DNA from 2 places in the Allobosea beijingensis genome. Region 2 is predicted to be linked to the other one. Evidence: predicted binding sites of a transcription regulator. Region 2 holds the regulator's gene; the other holds the start of a gene.
The links. Region 2 encodes HrcA, which represses chaperone genes, less so after heat shock. Its sites were predicted from a motif close to GTTAGCACTCNCNNNNNGNGAGTGCTAAC; they were not measured.

Region 1 (7,707 bases), 2.8 Mb from region 2:
CTGCCTGCGCAGCCTTGCGCCCCGGCGCCTTGACCAAAGGCGCGCGCGATGTGGCCTACGGCCTGCATCCCCGGCAGCGAATGGATATCTACGTGCCTTCCGACTGTGGCAGCGCGCCGAAGCCGGTGGTTCTCTTCATCTATGGCGGGTCCTGGGCCAATGGCGCCAAGGAAACCTATTCCTTCGTCGGGGACGCGCTTGCTGCTCGCGGCTTTGTCACGGTGATCGCGGATTATCGCCTGGTCCCGGAGGTCCGTTTCCCGGTCTTCATCGAAGACGGAGCGCTGGCGCTGCGCTTCGTGCGAGACAACATCGCCCGCTTCGGCGGCTCCCCGGGAGCCATCCACCTGATAGGGCATTCGGCTGGCGCCTACAACGCGATGATGCTGACGCTGGACAGGCGTTATCTCGCCGCCGTCGGAATGCATGCCGGCGAGATCCGCTCCACCGTCGGCCTTTCCGGCCCTTACGACTTTCTGCCCTTCGACATCGACGTCACGAAGGAAACGTTCGGAAACGCGCGCGACCCCGCCCGGACGCAACCGATCAACTTTGTGCGTCGCGACGCTCCGCCGATCTTTCTGGCGACGGGCTCGGACGACACAACGGTCCTTCCCCGCAATAGCGAGCACCTTGCGCGGGCGCTCAAGAAGGCCGGCGCCGCATCGGTCTCGCTGAAGATCTATCAAGGGCTCGGCCATGCCAGCACGGCCACAGCGCTGTCCCGGATTCTGCAATGGCAAGCCCCCGTGCTCGCCGACGTCGTCACGTTTCTCCGAAAGAGCGCAACATCGGTCTCCTGCCGGATTGAGCCACACTCAAGCTTTGAGAAGCTAGCTTAGCCCTCCCCTATCGCCGAAGCTTCGCGTCACCAGCCGGTTGAGCCTTTCAGCGAATGCGTTCGCGTTTGTCGGGCGATCGCCGTCCAGGACGCGCGCGGTATCCAGGAGCAGATGGGCGACGTCGCTACGCAACGCATCATCTTCGACAGACGCGAGGGCTGAGACCATCGCATGGCGCGGGTTGACCTCGAGGATCGGCTTGGCCGCGCTGTCGACCCGGCCGGCGGCGCTGAGCAAGCGTTCGAACTGGCGATCCGGCCCCTTGTCCGATGCAACTAGGCAGACCGCGCTCTCGGTCAATCGATCGGAGGTTCGGACGTCAGCGACCTCGTCCGCCAAGATCTCCTTCATCGACGCGAGCAGGGCACCGATTGTCTCATCCGTTTCAGCGGAAGAAGGCGTTGCGCCGTCGAGTAGCGGGATGAGACCGAGATCGGCCGCACCTTGGGTCACGGATTTGAACGCATTGCCTTCGAAATCCGGTGCTGCCGAGGCCCAGAAGCTGTCGATCGGATCCGACAGCAGCAGCACCTCGATGCCTCGCGCCCGAAAACCTTCGAGCTGCGGGGAGTTGGCGATCCGGGAGGCGTCGTCGCCGGCGATGTAGTAGATCGCGGTCTGGTTGTCCTTGAGCGCGCCGACATAGTCCTTGAGGCTGCGCCACCCTTCGCCGGAGGCCGTGGTCCGGAAGCGAGCGAGGCCGAGCAGTTGCTCCCGGCGCGCGAAATCCTCGTACAGTCCTTCCTTGATGACGACGCCGAAATTGTCCCAGATCAGGCGGAATGTATCCGGTTCCTGTTCGGCCAGTTTCGCGAGATCGGCGAGGACACGGCTGGTGACACCCTTCTTGATCGCCCCGAGCATCGGGCTGTCCTGGATCATCTCGCGAGAGACGTTGAGCGGCAGGTCGGCGGTGTCGACGATGCCGCGCACGAAGCGCAGGTAGCGCGGAAGGAGCTCGGCTTCGTCCGTGATGAAGACGCGCTTCACGTAGAGCTTGATCCGCCCCTTGCGGTCGGCGTCGAAGAGATCGAACGGACGCGCGCCCGGGACGAAGGCGAGCGCGGTATATTCGTGCAGGCCTTCGGCGCGAAAATGGATCGTGGCCGCCGGCTCGTCATATTGTCCCGCAACGCTGCGGTAGAAATCAGCATATTCGTCCTTCGTGATCTCGCTTTTCGGCCTGGTCCAGAGCGCGGCTCCGTCGGAGAGGGCGACCGCATCGGCGCCCGGCTCCGTGATCAGCGAGATCGGGACCGGTACATGGCCGGACTGTTCCGTGACGATGCGCTCCAGCGTCCAGCGTTCGGCATAGGACTTGGCCTCCTCCATCAGGTGAAGCGTCACGCGCGTCCCGCGGGACGGAGCCGCGTCCAGCGCCGCAGGCGCCACGGTGAACTCGCCCTTGCCGTCCGAAGACCAGATCCAAGCTTCGGCGCTGCCGGCACGGCGGCTGAAAACCTCGACCTTCTCGGCCACCATGAAGGCGGAATAAAAGCCGACGCCGAACTGGCCGATGAGCTGCGCGCCGTCCTTGCCATCAGCGGTTGCTACCCGCTCCATGAAGCTGCGCGTGCCGGAGCGGGCGATCGTGCCGAGAGCTTCGATCATCTCGTCATGGCTCATACCGATGCCGTTGTCGGCAATGGTCAGCCTGCCGGCCTCCGGATCGGCCGAGATGGTGATCGTGAGCTTCGGGTCATCCCCCAGAAGCGCGGGGGTGCCGATCGCGTCGTAGCGCAGCTTCTCGCAGGCATCAGCTGCGTTCGATATCAGCTCGCGCAGGAAAACGTCCCGGTCGGAATAGACCGAATGCACCATCATGTGGAGCAGGCGGGAGACGTCGGCTTCGAAGCTGCGATGCTCGGCTGTGGCGGTCGTTGTCATTCGGATTTCTCGAATAGATTGGCGGCGGGGAGACGCTGGCAGAGAGCGATATCGCGCGGGCCCGCGGCGAGCCAGCCTGTTTGCTGACGGCCGGGGGTATAGAGAGCGCCGTTCACCCGCTCCCCGACGCTTGTCGGTTAGACAACGTCCTGACCAGAGCAAGTATGGCGTTCAGGCGCGCGGTCGCGAACTCGCCGGCGCCAGGCAACTGAGCCTCGATGTGAGCGGCGACGGTCTGCCACGTTGCCGATCCATCCCGCGTCATGACGGCTAGGAGATTATCCTTGAGCCCATACGTTGCGCTCTCAGCATTGGTGATGAGGGCCTTGAAGCGGTCGGAAGGCGAGAGGTCCTTAGGTTCTTGTGGGGCATCGGTCATGTCGGATATCTGATGCGATTGAGGAAATGTCGGGGATTTCATGCGGCCTCTCGCCTAGGCCTTCTCGCGAAACCGGTCGATCGCGCGTTGTGCGAGATCATCCTCGTCGAGCGCCAGCGGAACCAGCGAAGCCACGATATAGGCGAGGTTGTTTCGCTCCAACTCGTCCGAACCTTCCGGAAGCGCCGGCTTGAGTTTCGACCACGCCTTTTCCAAAGCAGCTTCGGCGCGGGCCAAGTCGATGGGATCGGTCAGTGATGAAAAGGGCATGGCTCCCCTCAGCATGCCTAGAAATTTGGACGTTAGAAGTGGGCGCCGCGGAAACCGCGGCGCCCACGATGCTCAATAGTCCATGCCGCCGGCGGGCATGGCCGGTGCCGCGTCCTTCTTCGGCGCCTCGGCGATCATCGCCTCGGTGGTGATCAGCAGGCCCGCGACCGACGCCGCGTCCTGGATTGCCGTGCGCACGACCTTGGTCGGGTCGATGATGCCGGCCTTGACCAGATCGCCGTACTCGCCGGTCTGCGCGTTGTAGCCCCAGGCGTAGTCCTGCGACTCCAGCAGCTTGCCAACCACGACCGCGCCATCGCCGCCCGCGTTCTCGACGATCTGGCGGGCCGGAGCAGTGATCGCCTTGCGGACGATCTCGATGCCGGTGCGCTGATCGTCATTGCCGGGCACGAGCCCTTCGAGCGCCTTGACCGCGCGCAGCAAGGCCACCCCGCCGCCCGGCAGGATGCCTTCCTCGACCGCTGCGCGGGTGGCGTTCAGGGCATCGTCGACGCGGTCCTTCTTCTCCTTGACCTCGACTTCGGTCGCGCCGCCGACGCGGATGACCGCGACGCCGCCGGCGAGCTTGGCCAGGCGTTCCTGGAGCTTCTCACGGTCGTAGTCCGAGGAGGTTTCCTCGATCTGCGCCTTGATCTGCGCGACCCGGGCGTCGATCTCGGCCTTCGCGCCAGCGCCATCGACGATGGTGGTGTTCTCCTTCTCGATCCGGACCTTCTTGGCGCGGCCGAGCATGTCGAGCGTAACGGTCTCCAGCTTGATGCCGAGATCCTCGCTGATCGCGGTGCCGCCGGTCAGGATGGCGATATCCTCGAGCATCGCCTTGCGGCGGTCGCCGAAGCCAGGAGCCTTGACGGCCGCGATCTTCAGGCCGCCCCGGAGCTTGTTGACAACGAGCGTGGCCAGAGCCTCGCCCTCGACATCTTCCGCCACGATCAGCAGCGGCTTTCCGGTCTGCACCACCGCTTCCAGCAGCGGCAGCATCGTCTGGAGACCCGAGAGCTTCTTCTCGTGGATCAGGATGTAGGGATCTTCGAGCTCCGCGACCATCTTCTCGGTGCTGGTCACGAAATAGGGCGAGAGATAGCCGCGATCGAACTGCATGCCCTCCACGACATCGAGCTCCGTCTCGGCCGTCTTGGCTTCCTCGACGGTGATGACGCCCTCGTTGCCGACCTTCTTCATCGCCTCGGCGATCATTTCGCCGATGGTGCGGTCGCCATTGGCCGAGATGGTGCCGACCTGCGCGACCTCCTCCGAGCCGGTGATCGTCTTGGAATGCTCGCCGAGCGACTTCGTCACCGCTTCGACGGCGAGATCGATGCCGCGCTTCAGGTCCATCGGATTGATGCCGGCGGCCACCGCCTTGGCGCCCTCGCGGACGATCGCCTGGGCGAGCACGGTCGCGGTCGTGGTGCCGTCACCTGCCGCGTCGTTCTGCTTCGAGGCCACCTCGCGCACCATCTGGGCGCCCATGTTCTCGAACTTGTCGGAAAGCTCGATCTCCTTGGCGACGGTGACGCCGTCCTTGGTGATGCGCGGCGCACCGAACGACTTCTCGATCACGACGTTGCGGCCCTTCGGACCCAGCGTGACCTTCACGGCATTGGCAAGCGTGTCGACGCCGCGCAGCATCCGCTCGCGCGCGTCCTGCGAAAACTTCACGTCCTTCGCAGCCATGATTCCTCACTCCTTCAGACTTGAGGTTTCAGGTTGATGATGTGGGATGAAGGCCCCGTTAGGCGGCCTTCTTGAGGGCGGCCGTCGTCTCGACGACGCCCATGATGTCGGTCTCCTTCATGATCAGGAGATCCTGGCCGTCGATCTTGACCTCGGTGCCGCTCCATTTGCCGAAGAGCACGCGGTCGCCGACCTTGACGTCGGGTGGCACGAGCTTTCCGGTCTCGTCGCGCGCGCCGGCGCCGACGGCGACGACCTCGCCCTCCTGCGGCTTTTCCTTGGCGGTGTCGGGAATGATGATCCCGCCCTTGGTCTTCTCCTCGGCGTCGATGCGCTTCACGACGACGCGGTCATGCAGTGGCCGAAACTTCATGAGTTCCTCCAGTTTCCATGTCGGTCACATGTCAAAGCGGGCCGGCCCTGTTCAGGTCTCGCGGCGAGGTTCCGCGCGCCCTGAGGCGCCGTGCCCGCGCGAAGATTTGGGTTGCCCGATTTTTGCCTTCAAGAGGTCGGCAGCACTTTTTTTGATCGAGTGCTAACAGGCTGAAAAGGCAGCACAAACGCAACTTTTTATCTTGCCAGAGCGTTGAGAATCCGCTGCCATCGGCGCAGTGAAACCAGGGAGCTGAAAGGAATGGCTTCGACGGACTTCGCCCGCCAGATCGCCGGCTACGGATTGACCACCGCCGGCATCCTCTACCGCCTGCCCGACCACCCTTCCATCCTCCAGGAATATGTCTGGCAGGACTACGACCTCGCTCCGCGCTTTCCCGAGCTCAACAAATTCCTCGCCTTCTGGCAGGCCAAGCTTGATGGCAGGCTGTTCCGCATCACCGTCGCCCACAAGGACCTGATCGGCCCGGCCGACCTCAGCGCGGTCAGCGGCGAGTTCCGGCTTCAGTGACGTCGATGCGTCGACGGGCTTGATCCGAGGAGAACACATCCCAAAATCATCGCAGCCGCCGACAGCTACAGCGCGCTCGACGCGGCGATCGACCAACCCGGATCCATGTTGCTTCCAGGAGGATATGGCTATGGCAACGTTGGCAATCGCTCCCCGCCGCGGGAGGACTGCATGATGACATCAGACGACTTCGAGAGGCCGGTCGTGATCCTGACCGGTCTTGGGCATCCGGCGGCGATCGCGTCTGCCATGGAGGCCTATATGTTCCTGGCCGACTGGCCGGCGAGCAGGCGCGATGCGGTCCACGGCTTCGCGCTGAAGGCCTGCCTGGCGGCGATCCGCGGCGAGATCGAAGCGGATACGGCGCGCGGCTTGTTCGCGTCCTGGGCGGAGAAGCATGATCTCCTTGCTCCCGACGTGGCCGCGTTCGCCAGCGGCCGCAAGGAAGGCTCGCGCGGCCACGCCTGACAAGGAGCCCGGCACCGCGGCGGCGGGGCCGGGCGACTTTTGAGGCGAAGGCGCCATTGAAAGGATATGAATGTTTCAGAGCGAGAAAGTGCCGTTGTTTCGCTTGCCTCGCATCCGCCTGGAGGTCAGCAAATGCGAGAAGAGATCCGTGCGGGCGCTCGCACAGAACGCTCCGAGCGGGAGCGGTCGAGCCGCCAAGGCCCTCGGATGGGCCTGTGATGCGCGGACGTTATTGAGCACGGGAGCGATCTGGTGGCTGGTCTCGCCCCCGGGGAAGCGACAAACCTCTCTGCGCTATCTCGCCGTTTTCGCCACGACGACGATTCTCCACCACGGAATCAAAAGGTTTGTCGATCAGCAGCGTCCCGATCGCGTCATTCGGCCCCCTGTAAGGCATCAATTGATCGGTAGGGCGAGCGATGCGTTTCCCTCCGGGCACGCGATGCATGCCGGCGCCTTGGCATCGTTTCTGGCCGGTTCCGGGACCGGTTCGCCGCCATGGCTGTGGAGTGCCTTCGGCGCGCTGGCGCTGTCGCGTGTCCCTGCCCTGGCTCATTGGCCTTCAGGAGTCGCGGCTGGGTTTGCGGCCGGGGTCGTCGTCGAAAGACTATCGCGGCGCATTCATGCTCTGCGATGACCTCCGTCCCGAGCCGGTCCCGAAAAGGAACGGTCTATGGAAAATAAAATCGTACTGATTTCCTGTTTCGTGATTGCTGTGAAAGAATTTCCTTGCGTTTTTGAAAGTCATCTCATAAATATAAGTACATCGAGATTGCTTGGTTGGTTTTTGTTTTGCCGCGCTCCGAGCGTGGGTTCGATGATCCCCCCTTTCAAAATCGTTCTGAACTCTCCCGACATCCTGTCGGGGAGCGACAGAGTTTGCCAGAAGGAGGGTTATTCATGACCACCGGCACCGTGAAATGGTTCAACTCGACCAAGGGCTTCGGCTTCATCCAGCCCGACGATGGCGGTCAGGACGTGTTCGTTCATGTCTCCGCCGTCGAGCGGGCTGGCATGCGGGATCTCCGCGAAGGCCAGAAGATCGGGTTTGAGGTCGCTCGCGACAACAAGTCCGGGAAGATGGCGGCGGAGCAGCTCCAGACCGCGTAATCAGGCGATGCGTCAACGGCGACCACGGATGTACTGGCGCCTTGAACATAGCCATCGGAAAGGCCGGGCTCATGCTCGGCCTTTTTTGCTTTCAGCCTACTTGCGCTGAACATTCAGTGCTCGACGAGAACCCAAGGAGAAGCGGCATG
Region 2 (7,707 bases):
CTCCTCATGCGAGTGTGGATTCCCTAAAACAACGCGCCGGCACCACGATTGTTCATCCGGAAATGCGGCCCTTCAAAAATTACCCGGATATAAATCTTGCCTTATTAAAATCCGGGTCTTATTGGAGCAGCCATCGAACAGATGGACAGCACCGATGCAGATCGCGGACAGGAAGGCGGCGACCGCCGCCTATAAGGAACGGAAAACGGTAACGGGCATCTTCGCCTTCCATTGCGAGGCGGCCGGCCTGACATGGGTCGGACGGGCGCCCGATCTTTCGACGATCGAGAACCGGCTGCGCTTCACGCTGCGCCATGGCAGCCACCGTCAGCGCTCGCTGCAGGCGGCCTGGAACGCGCATGGCCCCGAGGCCTTCCGCTTCGAGGCGCTGGAAAGGCTGGAAGACGAGGATATCGCCTATGTGCTGGACCGCGTGCTGAAGGAGCGCCTCGCCCATTGGCAGGCGAAGCTCGGTGCGGAGGCGCTCTAGGCACTCAATTTGCGGTCGCTACCCTTGTCATTCCGGGGCGCGCCATGGGCGCGAACCCGGAACCCACGGCCGGGTGAGACATTCAAGGCGCCATTGCGAGCCGCTCACCCAGTCGTGGCTTCCGGGTTCTTCGCTTCGCGAAGCCCCGGAATGACAAGAGGGGTTGTGACTCAGAATCGCGCGGCTGCGCCGCTCAATCGTCCATCTTGAGGGCGGCGATGAAGGCTTCCTGCGGGATTTCGACCTTGCCGAACTGCCGCATCTTCTTCTTGCCTTCCTTCTGCTTCTCCAGAAGCTTGCGCTTGCGGGTCGCGTCGCCGCCATAGCACTTGGCGGTGACGTCCTTGCGCAGCGCGCGGATGGTCTCGCGGGCGATGATCTTGCCGCCGATCGCGGCCTGGACCGGGATCTGGAACATATGCGGCGGGATCAGTTCCTTGAGCTTCTCGCACATGGCGCGGCCACGGGCATCGGCGCGCGAGCGATGGACCAGCATCGAGAGCGCATCGACGGGCTCGGCATTGACCAGGATCGACATGCGCACGAGGTCGCCCTCGCGATAATCGGTGATCGCGTAGTCGAAGGAGGCATAGCCCTTCGAGATCGACTTCAGCCGGTCGTAAAAGTCGAACACCACCTCGTTCAGTGGCAGGTCGTAGACGACCTTGGCGCGCGAGCCGACATAGGACAGGTCGGTCTGGATGCCGCGGCGGTCCTGGCAGAGCTTCAGGACGGAGCCGAGATATTCGTCCGGCGTGAAGATCGTCGCCTTGATCCAGGGCTCCTCGATGAATTCGATCTTCATCACGTCCGGCATATCGGCCGGGTTGTGCAGTTCGAGCGTCGTGCCGTCGCGCAGCTTGAGGTGGTAGACCACCGAAGGCGCGGTCGAGATCAGGTTGAGGTTGAACTCGCGCTCCAGCCGCTCCTGGATGATCTCCAGATGCAGCAGCCCGAGGAAGCCGCAGCGGAAGCCGAAGCCGAGCGCGGCCGAAGTCTCCATTTCATAGGAGAACGAGGCGTCGTTCAGGCGCAACCGGCTCATCGCGGCGCGCAGCACCTCGAAATCTGCGGCATCGACCGGGAAGATGCCGCAGAACACCACCGGCTGCACCGGTTTGAAGCCCGGCAGCGGTTCCGCGATCGGCTTCTTCTCGTCGGTGATGGTGTCGCCGACGGCCGTATCCGCGACCTCCTTGATCGAGGCGGTGAAGAAGCCGACCTCGCCGGGGCCGAGTTGCTTGACCTCAGTCATCTTGGGCTTGAACACGCCGACGCGATCGACGCCATAGGAGGCATTGGCCCGCATCATCCGGATCGTCATGCCCTTCTTAAGCACACCGTCGATGACGCGCACCAGCACGACGACGCCGAGATAGGCGTCGTACCATGAGTCGACCAGCAGGCACTTGAGCGGCGCATCGGGATCGCCCATCGGGGCCGGCAGCTTCTCGACGATCGCCTCCAGCACGCCCTCGATATTGAGGCCGGTCTTGGCCGAGATCGGCACGGCTTCGGAGGCATCGAGCCCGATCACGTCCTCGATCTGCTGCTTGATCCGCTCCGGCTCGGCGGCCGGAAGGTCGATCTTGTTGAGGACGGTGACGATCTCGTGGTTGGCGTCGAGCGCCTGATAGACGTTGGCAAGCGTCTGCGCCTCGACGCCCTGTGAGGCGTCGACGACCAAGAGCGAACCCTCGCAGGCCGCGAGCGAGCGCGAGACCTCATAGGCGAAGTCGACATGGCCGGGGGTGTCCATCAGGTTCAGGACATAGTCCTTGCCGTCCTTGGCCCGGTAGTCGAGCCGCACCGTCTGCGCCTTGATGGTGATGCCGCGCTCCTTCTCGATATCCATCGAGTCGAGGATCTGGTCGCTCATGTCGCGGGCGGCGACGGTGCCGGTCTGCTGGATCAGACGGTCGGCCAGCGTCGACTTGCCGTGGTCGATATGGGCAACGATCGAGAAGTTGCGGATATTGTCGATGGAACGGGTGCTCATGCGCGCGCCATAGCAGTGATGCCGCTTGGCGCCAAGCGGTTGACCCGGTTGAGCACCGCTCAGGGGCGTTTTTCCTGGAATCACTTCGTCATCCCGGACGGAGCGAAGTGGAGATCCGGGATCCATCGTTGAGCTCCGGAGCCCTCCGATGGATCCCGGGTCAAGCCCTGGATGACGACGAGGTTCACGCCGATAGCAAATGCAGCTTGCAAATTCCAATATCTGAGAATTATTCTCCATTCATGGAGTTTGAACATGACACCGAGATCGACCGCGTGCTCGGGCAGCGCCTCAAGGCGGCCCGCCAGCGCCAGGGGCTGACGCTCGACGCGCTTGCCGAGCGCAGCGGCGTCAGCCGGGCGATGATCTCGCGCGTCGAGCGCGGCGAATCGAGCCCGACGGCGGCCCTGCTGGTCCGGCTCGGCTCCGGGCTCGGCCTCTCGCTCTCGGCCTTGCTGGAGGAGGATGCAGGAAGCGGGCCGCTGGCGCGCCTGAAGACTCAGCCGGTCTGGCGCGATCCGGCGAGCGGCTATCTGCGCCGTAACGTCTCGCCGCGCGGGACGGGCTCGGGCTTCGAGATCGTCGAGGTGGAGTTGCCGGCCGGTGCCGAGGTCAGGCTCGACAACGCGACCGGTGCCCCAGTGCTCGACCAGCAGATCTGGGTGCTGCGGGGGAGGCTGGACCTGACCGTCGAAGGTATCCGCCACGAGCTTGCCGAGGGCGACTGCCTGCAGATGCATCTGCGCGGCCCGATCGTCTACCGCAATCCGGGCGACGCGCCCGTCCGCTACGCTGTCATCCTCGCTGCGAAAAGTGGCGCCTTCCCGGGACATATCGCATGAATGCGCGCGCTTTCACCGTCGCCATCGAAACGCTCGACGCCAAGGCTGCCGAGGCGGCCGTTCCGGCACTGGCCGAAATCCTGCGCGACAGCGTCGCCAGCGGTGCTTCGGTCGGCTTCATGGACTGGAACACGACGGCCGACTACGAGCGCTTCTGGCGCGATGTCGCGACGGGCGTCGCGGGCGGGCAGATCGTCCTGCTGGCCGCGCGGAACGAGGACGGCCTCGTCGGCACGGCCCAGCTTCACCTGATCGGCAAATCGAACCAGCCGCACCGGGCCGAGATCGCCAAGGTGCTGGTGCATTCGCGGGCCCGCCGGCAGGGCATCGGCGAGGCGCTGATGCAGCGGGCCGAGACGATCGCGCGTGAGAAGAGCCGCGACCTCCTCGTGCTCGACACCGACGAGCACGGCGCTGCGCGGCGGCTCTACAACCGGCTGGGCTGGACCGAAGCCGGAACCATCCCGCGCTATGCGCTGATGCCGGACGGAGCCGATTGCGGCTCGACGTTCTTCTACAAGAGCCTGGCTTGAACCACCCTTGTCATTCCGGGGCACGCCGCAGGCGTGAACCCGGAAACCACGACTGGGTGGGGCATTTGAGATCCAACGGCTGGCCGCTCGCCCGGTCGTGGATTCCGGGTTCTTCGCTACGCGAAGCCCCGGAATGACAGGAGGGGCTCAACCCTCGACCTTGCCGCGGATGTAAGGCTCGACCGGGCCCTTGAGCGTGATCGTCATCGGGCGGCCGAAACGGTCCTTGGCGTTGCCGGCGGAGACCTTCACCCAGCCTTCGGAGACGCAGTACTCCTCGACATTGGTCTTCTCGACGCCCTTGAAGCGGATGCCGATATCGCGGGCCAACACCTCTTCATTGTAGAAAGGGCTGTCCGGATTGACGGAAAGACGGTCGGGAAGCTGCTCGGACATGGGTCTCGCACCTAGACTGGAAAAGTGTTGCTTTGCCCGCTCGATAGCCGCTTCCGCCGGCAAAGCCAACTCAGGGCCTTGAGGCCGGCCTAGCGGCTGCCGTCCAGAAGGCGGCCGACGACCTTGGCGGTGTAATCGACCATCGGCACGATGCGGGCATAGTTCAGGCGCGTCGGGCCGATGATGCCGACGACGCCGACGATGCGCTGCTCGGCGTCGCGGAAGGGCGCGGCGACCATCGAGGAGCCCGACATCGAGAACAGCTTGTTCTCCGAGCCGATGAAGATGCGCACGCCGTCGCCATCCTCGGCCCGCGTCAGCAGGTCGATGACGTCGGTCTGTGTCTCGAGATCGCCGAAGAGCATGCGGATGCGCTCGAGGTCCTCCTGCGCGCGGAGATCGTCGAGCAGGTTGGCCTGGCCGCGCACGATGAGATGGCGGTCGCTGCCGGGGCCGGCCTGGGTCGCGATGCCGCTTTCGACGAGGCGGGCCGTCAGCGCATCAAGCTCGCGCTCCATCAGGGCGCGCTGCCCGCCGATCTCGCCGCGCAGTTCGGCAAGCGTCTTGCCGAGGATACGGGCGTTGAGAAAGTTCGCGGCCTCGCTCAGCGCCGAGGCCGGCAAGCCGGCCGGGAGCGCCAGCAGGCGGTTCTCGACCGTGCCGTCCTCGGACACGAGCACGACCAGAGCGCGGGCCGGATCGAGCCGGACGAACTCGATATGCTTCAGCCGGACATCGGCCTTGGTGGTGACGACGACGCCGGCGCCGCGCGACAGGCCGGACAGCAGCGCCGAGGCTTCGGTCAGCGTCTGGTCGAGATTGCGGTTGCTGGCGGCAACCCTGATCTGGGCCTCGATGCGCGCGCGCTCATCGGCCGTGAGGTTGCCGACCTCCATCATCGCATCGACGAAGAAGCGCAGGCCCCGTTCGGTGGGCAGGCGCCCCGCGGAGGTGTGTGGCGCGTAGATCAGCCCGGCCATTTCGAGATCGGTCATGACATTGCGCACCGTCGCGGGCGAGAGCGCCATCGGCAGCAGGCGGGCAATGTTGCGCGAGCCGACCGGCTCACCCGTCGTCAAATAGCCGTCGACGATCTGGCGAAAGATCTCGCGCGAGCGCTGGTCGGTCTCGACCAGGCTGCTCATCGTCTCGGGGCGGGGCGTATGGGCGCTCATGAACCTTTTTCAGGCGAACCGTCGTTCTCGTCCTATTGTCGTCATGCAAAGCGCGGGGATCAAGGGGCGTCCTTGCTCGTGCCTCGCCCGCGCCTTGCCGTGCGCGGCGCAAGCGCCTACAAGCCGCCACTTCCCCAGAGACAGGATCAATTCATGCGACCCTCCAAACGCGCCGCCGACGAGATGCGCAAGGTCACGCTCGAACGCGGCGTGGTGCGCTATGCCGAGGGTTCCTGCATGGTCACGTTCGGCGAAACCAAGGTGCTCTGCGCCGCGACCGTCGAGGAAAAGGGGCCGCCGTGGCTGCGCGGCACCGGCAAGGGCTGGGTCACCGCCGAATATTCGATGCTGCCGCGCGCCACGCATGAGCGCACGCGCCGCGAGGTCACCTCGGGCAAGCCCTCCGGCCGCACGCAGGAAATCCAGCGCCTGATCGGCCGCTCGCTGCGCGCCGTGGTCGATCTCACCGCGATCGGCGAGCGCCAGATCGTCGTCGATTGCGACGTGCTCCAGGCCGATGGCGGCACGCGCACGGCCTCGATCACCGGCGCCTGGGTCGCGCTGCACGACGCGCTGAAATGGATGGAAGGGCGCGGCCTGCTCAAGGGCACGAACCCGCTCAAGGACCATGTCGCCGCGATCTCCTGCGGCATCGTTGCCGGCAATCCGGTGATCGATCTCGACTATGTCGAGGATTCCGGCGCGCAGACCGACGCGAATTTCGTCATCACCGGCTCCGGCGGCATCGTCGAGGTGCAGGGCACGGCCGAAGGCGCCCCCTTCTCCGAGGAGGAGCTGCTCGCGCTGCTCAAGCTCGCCAAGGGCGGCGTCGCCAAGCTCGTCACGCTGCAGAAGGCGGCGGTGGCCTAGTTGCCGTCATAGAGCACAGCGTCATCCCGGACGCAGCGAAGCGGAGATCCGGGATCCATCGTAGAGCGCGGCGCCTTTCGATGGATCCCGGGGCAAGCCCGGGATGACGGCGTGGTTCCAGAGGACAAAAAGAGATGTCGGAGCACCGCCTCCTCACCGGCAAGGTCGTGATCGCGACCCATAACCAGGGCAAGTTGCGCGAAATGCGTGACTTGCTGGCGCCCTATGGCATCGAGCTCGTCTCGGCCGGGGAGCTCGGCCTGCCGGAGCCGGTCGAGGATGGCTACATGTTCTCGGAAAACGCGGCGATCAAGGCGGTCGCCGCGGCGAGCGCCAGCGGTTTGCCAGCGCTTTCCGACGATTCCGGCATCTGCATCGACGCGCTCGACGGCGCGCCCGGCCTGTTCTCGGCCAACTGGGCCGGACCGGGGAAGGATTTCGGCCCGGCGATCGGGCGCGTGCAGATGGAGCTCGCCAAGCGCGGCGCCATCACGCCGGAGAAGCGCAAGGCACATTTCGTCTCGGCGCTGGTGATCGCCTGGCCTGACGGGCACCAGGAGCTGTTCGAAGGCCGCGTCTTCGGCACCGTGACCGAGCAGGCGCGTGGCCTCGGCGGCTTCGGCTACGATCCGATCTTCCTGCCCGATGACCATGACAAGACCTTCGGCGAAATGACGGCCGAGGAGAAGCACGGCATTCCGGCCGATGGCTCGCCCGGCCTGTCGCATCGTGCGCGCGCCTTCCATGTGCTCGCCACCGCCTGCCTGAGGAAGCCGGCGTGAGCGCCCCGGCCGCCCTCGCCGCGCGGCCTTCAATCCTGCATCCGACGGCGGATGCGGGCTTCGCCGTCTATGTGCATTGGCCGTTCTGCCTGGCCAAATGCCCCTATTGCGACTTCAACAGCCATGTCCGGCTGCAGCCGCCGGACCAGCAGCGCTATATCGCCGCCTTCCGCCGCGAGATCGCGCATCGGGCCGCGCTGGCGCCCGGACGTACGGTCTCCTCGATCTTCTTCGGCGGCGGCACGCCCTCGCTAATGGAAGGGCGGACCGTCGGCGCGATCCTCGATGCGATCGGCGAGCATTGGGCGGTCGATCCGAACTGCGAGGTCTCGCTCGAAGCCAACCCGACCAGCGTCGAGGCCGGGCGCTTCCGCGATTTCCGGGCGGCCGGCGTCAATCGCGTCTCGCTCGGCGTGCAGGCGCTGAACGATGCGGATCTCAAGGCGCTGGGCCGGATGCATTCGGCCGAGGAGGCGCTCGCCGCCGTCGCGATCGCGCGCCAGTACTTCGAGCGCTATTCCTTCGACCTGATCTATGCCCGCTCGCCCTTGCAGACGCCCGCCCTGTGGCGCGCCGAGCTGGAACTGGCAATCAGTCATGCGGCCGAGCATCTCTCGCTC

Region 1: a site for HrcA is predicted at 5,588-5,616, ahead of groES (co-chaperone GroES). Genes of this name have one in related genera too.

Annotation. Positions count from the first base shown of each region.
Region 1 is NZ_CP132359.1:5,363,389-5,371,095, forward strand. It holds gene Q9235_RS25735 (alpha/beta hydrolase) at 1-842, shown strand, start outside; gene htpG (molecular chaperone HtpG) at 834-2,729, opposite strand; gene Q9235_RS25745 (hypothetical protein) at 2,842-3,150, opposite strand; gene Q9235_RS25750 (hypothetical protein) at 3,163-3,378, opposite strand; gene groL (chaperonin GroEL) at 3,451-5,076, opposite strand; gene groES (co-chaperone GroES) at 5,135-5,449, opposite strand; gene Q9235_RS25765 (usg protein) at 5,711-5,980, shown strand; gene Q9235_RS25770 (DUF982 domain-containing protein) at 6,155-6,448, shown strand; gene Q9235_RS25775 (phosphatase PAP2 family protein) at 6,519-7,085, shown strand; gene Q9235_RS25780 (cold-shock protein) at 7,349-7,558, shown strand; gene Q9235_RS25785 (hypothetical protein) at 7,600-7,707, shown strand, end outside.
Region 2 is NZ_CP132359.1:2,597,856-2,605,562, reverse strand. It holds gene Q9235_RS12560 (GIY-YIG nuclease family protein) at 155-490, shown strand; gene lepA (translation elongation factor 4) at 684-2,489, opposite strand; gene Q9235_RS12550 (helix-turn-helix domain-containing protein) at 2,732-3,331, shown strand; gene Q9235_RS12545 (GNAT family N-acetyltransferase) at 3,328-3,864, shown strand; gene Q9235_RS12540 (DUF3297 family protein) at 4,012-4,260, opposite strand; gene hrcA (heat-inducible transcriptional repressor HrcA) at 4,350-5,435, opposite strand; gene rph (ribonuclease PH) at 5,589-6,305, shown strand; gene rdgB (RdgB/HAM1 family non-canonical purine NTP pyrophosphatase) at 6,440-7,087, shown strand; gene hemW (radical SAM family heme chaperone HemW) at 7,084-7,707, shown strand, end outside.